2 regions of the Paenibacillus sp. JJ1683 genome follow, and region 2 is predicted to be linked to the other one. Evidence: riboswitches for the same ligand, from Rfam matches in the RefSeq annotation. Region 2 holds a riboswitch; the other holds the start of a gene.
What was found. Region 2 has a riboswitch for FMN ahead of ACUC6J_RS06355 (DMT family transporter). Riboswitches for the same ligand answer to the same signal wherever they lie in the genome.
Positions count from the first base shown of each region.

Region 1: another riboswitch for FMN. It lies ahead of ribE (riboflavin synthase); the one in region 2 lies ahead of ACUC6J_RS06355 (DMT family transporter).

Region 1 covers NZ_CM129820.1:3,397,211-3,399,618, forward strand. Annotated here, with positions in the region: gene ribB (3,4-dihydroxy-2-butanone-4-phosphate synthase) at 1-608, opposite strand, end outside; gene ribE (riboflavin synthase) at 683-1,348, opposite strand; FMN riboswitch at 1,679-1,851, opposite strand; gene ACUC6J_RS14575 (IDEAL domain-containing protein) at 1,920-2,387, opposite strand.
Region 2 covers NZ_CM129820.1:1,505,131-1,507,538, forward strand. Annotated here, with positions in the region: gene ACUC6J_RS06350 (methyl-accepting chemotaxis protein) at 1-81, opposite strand, end outside; gene ACUC6J_RS06355 (DMT family transporter) at 308-1,255, opposite strand; FMN riboswitch at 1,427-1,571, opposite strand; gene ACUC6J_RS06360 (ABC transporter permease) at 1,696-2,388, opposite strand; gene ACUC6J_RS06365 (ABC transporter ATP-binding protein) at 2,381-2,408, opposite strand, start outside.

The DNA of each region.
Region 1 (2,408 bases), 1.9 Mb from region 2:
ACGACCAAATCAGGTAAGCGGGCCATCGAACCATCTTCCTTTATAATTTCGCAAATGACCCCGGCAGGCTTAAAGCCGCTGAGTCGGGCCAGATCGACAGCCGCTTCAGTATGACCGGCACGCTGCAAGACCCCACCATCGCGAGCAATTAGTGGGAACATGTGACCAGGTTTGCGAAAATCGCTTCCCGTGATTGCTTCGTCGGCTAAGGCACGAACAGTCAAAGAGCGCTCAGCCGCTGAAATCCCCGTTGTTGTCTTCATATGATCTACCGATACCGTAAAGGCGGTACCATGAAAATCTGTGTTTTGCTCTACCATAGGATGCAATTCCAATGCCTTGGCTCGGTGCTGTGTGATCGGCACACAGACCAATCCGCGACCTTCTGTAATCATGAAATTGATCACCTCGGGCGATGCTTTTTCAGCCAAAGCGATAAAGTCGCCTTCATTTTCCCGCTGTTCATCATCCACTACAATAACGACTTTGCCGTTCTTTAAATCCTCCAATGCTTCTTCGATGGAATCCAATCGGATCTCTTCGTCATAGTGCAACTCATCCTGCTCCATGATGTTTGTCGTTGCACTTGTTTGGATGCCTCTATCCATAACCCTCTCCTCCTTATGTCTTGTGTCACGAATGCTCCTGAACCAATTTCTCTATTATTCTGTAACAGGCTGTATCAGGCAAAGCCGTGTTTCGCCAAATAGTCCAAACTAAGTGGGGCTTGATCGGCTCTCTCCATCGACGCTGAACCTCTGTAATGTAAAAGTTGCTCCACATATTTGCCCAATATATCGCATTCAATATTCACGGTATCTCCCTCACGTTTGGCTTGTAAGGCCGTTTCGGCTAAGGTGTGGGGGATAATAGATACAGCAAAGCTATTTCTCGTCCGCTGCGCGACTGTGAGGCTGATACCATCAATTGTAATTGACCCCTTGAGAAGAACATATTTAAATAATGCTTGATCAGAAGGCTCAACTTCGAACACTACCGCATTCTGCTCTGATGTCACTCCGCGAATCGTACCCGTCCCGTCCACATGTCCCTGTACGATATGTCCTCCGAATCTTCCACTCGCCGCCATCGCCCGCTCCAAATTGACTCGACTGCCGGATCTGAGTTCCCTTAGATTACTGCTGCGAAAAGTCTCAGGCATCACATCAACCTTAAAATCTTTAGTACCAATCTGTATTGCCGTCAGGCAAACACCATTCACCGAGACACTGTCGCCTATTTTCAAATCGTCCAATACCACAGAACCCGAAATCCCCAGCACCATCGCTTCACCACTTTTGGAAATACTTTGAATGCGACCCACTTCCTCGACCAATCCGGTAAACATGCTTTCACTCCTTTCCACTACATTTCAGTTTATCCCTAATTCATCAGCTGTAAGCGCAAATAACCCCCAGTCAGGATTCAATCCGTCATGGGGGTGATGAGAGTCACATATGTAGTATACAAGCGCAGTTCATACATGTATTAAAATGACATGAAATCATAGGTCTGCCAAAAGAAAGCATGATGACAATACAGCCAATTATGCTCAGAACACTATCGAAAAGAAAGCTTAATAAAAGCTGTCGTCCGATGCTGTCCTACAACGAAATAAGCCGTACGTACTTTTACGTATGCTAAAAATTGGCACATGTCACGTCATGCACATGCGCTTCGTATCCTTCTCCCATCCAGACTATACTGTCGGTCCCGGAATTGCACCAGGTCCACCTTCTGCTGATTGTTCAGCATCCGGGTCACGGACTAAGCCATGCTGTGTTCTCAGAAGCGATTCACAAACATGTCATCACCGCCGGTGGGGAATTTCGCCCCGCCCCGAAGGATCTTGCTCTTATTTAATTGAATTAACATTAAACTTGTTACGTATATTAGCACCGACTTCTAAAAAAAGCAAGTTATCTAATCGAAGCTCCTGCTTTGCTTTTGACATATTGAGTGGAGAGTTCCTCAAACCAGGTTTTATCATTCATATGAAGCGCCAGGTCAATCAGATCGGCCAGTTCGTCGACTCCAAGCTGCGTATCATGATCAAAGGTAATGACAGCTGAAGCAACAGGTCCTCGCTCTCCCTCAGAACATGCTTCATAATCCAGTCTTACATCCACATGCCCATCAATAAACTCGCATTTTAGAAAATAAATAATTTCACACATTAAAATAGGGCGCACTTGTGTTTCTAACACGCAATCCATCACCTTGGCAGAATAATGCTGGTTCGTCAGCGTGAATTTGTGTTCTGTTGCCGCCAGCGATGCCCGTCCAAAATCATCCGTAAACTTGAGTTCCACTGGCGTGATGTTCATAACCTTGGGGATTTGCTTCTTTATAATTTCAATTATTTCAACTGTGTTCAGCTTAATCATTACCTGCACCTCATTGCATCT
Region 2 (2,408 bases):
TATTATTAATTTTGTCCTCATTAAATAAAACTGCTTGAGAAACCTGTTCCACCACGGAACTGTTTGTTTTGCTTTAGTCATCGTTTTTTCTCCTCTGTGTCAGATGATCACTACATAGTTTTATTCGACATAAATCGACTAATTTTATAGATGTAATCTTTAAAAACGAGGAATAGTACACTTTTTTTGAAAAAATAGGTCTTAGGAACTAATGTTAATATGAATATGAATACATAAAAAGCCAAATCAGAGATGCAAAAGCATCTTCACGATTTGGCTTGGATGAGCATGAAAGAAGATTAAGCTATTAATTTTTTTGCTGACGAGAAATCATAAAGAGTGTAATCCAGATCAGCATAAAACCAGTCAATTGCGCTACGGTAACGATTTGCTGGAAAGCGATCCAGTTAATTACGACACCAACCATGGGGAAGCTCAATTCTGCCATCGTAGCATAAGAAGCTTTGGTTGTACTTAAGCCTTTGTAATACAGTAATAAACTGAGAAGACCCGGAAGCAATGCTTGCAGCAGCAAGTTGATCATTACAGCTGCGCCCGCCCATGTACCTGTAGGCATATTCCACGGAGCATGCTCCACCGAGGTGAGAACAATGAGCAGAGGGAGCGCCACCATGAAGCGGAGGGAGGTTACTGTCTCATATTTCATCGAACGAAGCAAGTAGCTCCCCATAACGGTCGAACCGCCCCACAGAACCGCTGCACCTAGTGCGAGCAGACTACCAATGTGAACAAAATCATGAACATGCCCAAAGGGAAGCGACCAACCGAAGGTTAGAAGATACGTTCCGAACAGAGCGATGACAATTAATATTCCAAAATGACGCGGTAGCATTTCTTTCAATATAACGCGGGCCAGAATAATAGCAACCAAAGGCTGAAGCTTCTGGAGCAAAAGAACTGCATTCAGATCACCGTTGCTGAGTGCCATGGTGAAAATCACACTGGCCAGTGCCGAGCCGCCCCACGAGACGAACAAAATAGCAAAAACCTGACGAAATCGTATCGTTTTGAGCTCCTCGCGATGCTTCCACAGCATCGGCGTCAGAGCGATAAAGAGCAGCACATGCTCCATCAGTACGATTTGTGCTGAGGTAAATGACTTTAACAAAATAATACGAAACAGCGGGTCTGCACCCCACAAGGCCGCTCCGATCGCGACTAGCCAAAAACCGCTTTTCATGTGGGAGCTACGATCAAAACCTTTGGATGATAGTACAGTTGATGATTGACTCATACTTATTTAGCTCCTTGCGAATACAGGACCGGTGGCACAAAAACCCCCGTTCATGGCGAAAGCCATGCAAGACGGGGGTTGATCAAATAAACTTGCCGTTTGATACAAGTTAAATGAAGTTACTGCAAAAACTATAGCGCAGCATTCATTCACTTTGCGGCATGTTCATACTTCGATCTTCTTCCATCCGGACTTTACCGTCGGCTTTGGCATCTCACCAAATCAGTCCGTATCCTGTTGCCAGATACAGAGTCGCGGGCTTAGCTCCATGAGCCATACCGCCGGTTGGGAATCTCACCCTACCCCGAAGATCCTTATTCCGTTTTTTAATTTCTCCTATAGGATATACCTGTTTTAGAATGAAGTCCAGTGAAAAATGTGTGTATATCTAACAAGGATTTTCATCTTTTTTTGAAAGCGTTTCACTAAAATCTATATTACTAAGCAATATCCTTATACTCAATGCGCCGAATTGCCGCATAAGCCACAATCATTCCCAGCACAGAGAAGCTGATTTGCACGGGGGCAATGGAGCTAAGTGTAGCGCCGTTATTATTGGAGAAAAGCAAGGCTACAACCAGAATTGAGGTCACAATAGTCGTGGGTACTGAGTATCTTCGCATTCCCATATACAGCGGAACCAATCCCATAAAGCTGGCGGCCACGGCATTGATTAGCGTCCGCGCGGATTGTTCGGCCAGTATGGAAAGAGTAAGCTTATCCGGTACAATCATGACAAACTGGTTGAGCAAATGAATCGCAGCCGTAATGATGATTTCCGATATAACAACAGACAAGAACGTAAACAGCAGCACAATCAAGAGTTTGGCGATCATCAGCTTTTGACGATGAATCGGATACATGAACAAGATTGTAATCGATTTGGACTTAAATTCTCCTACAATAAAACGGCATAGCAGAACGGAGGCAAATACAATAAATGTGGCTCTCACCATATTGTCCATGAGATCAAGAAGCTGAGCGTACTGTGTAAATTCGGGTACTCCTTCATTTTGGCTATCCAGCGCAATAATACAGAGCAACCCCAAAATACAGGCGTTGGCGATCAGTGCTGAACGGATATAACCCGCCAGATGAAGCTTTTTCATCTCCAACTGTATTAATCTAAGCATGGGGCTCACCTCCATGTAAC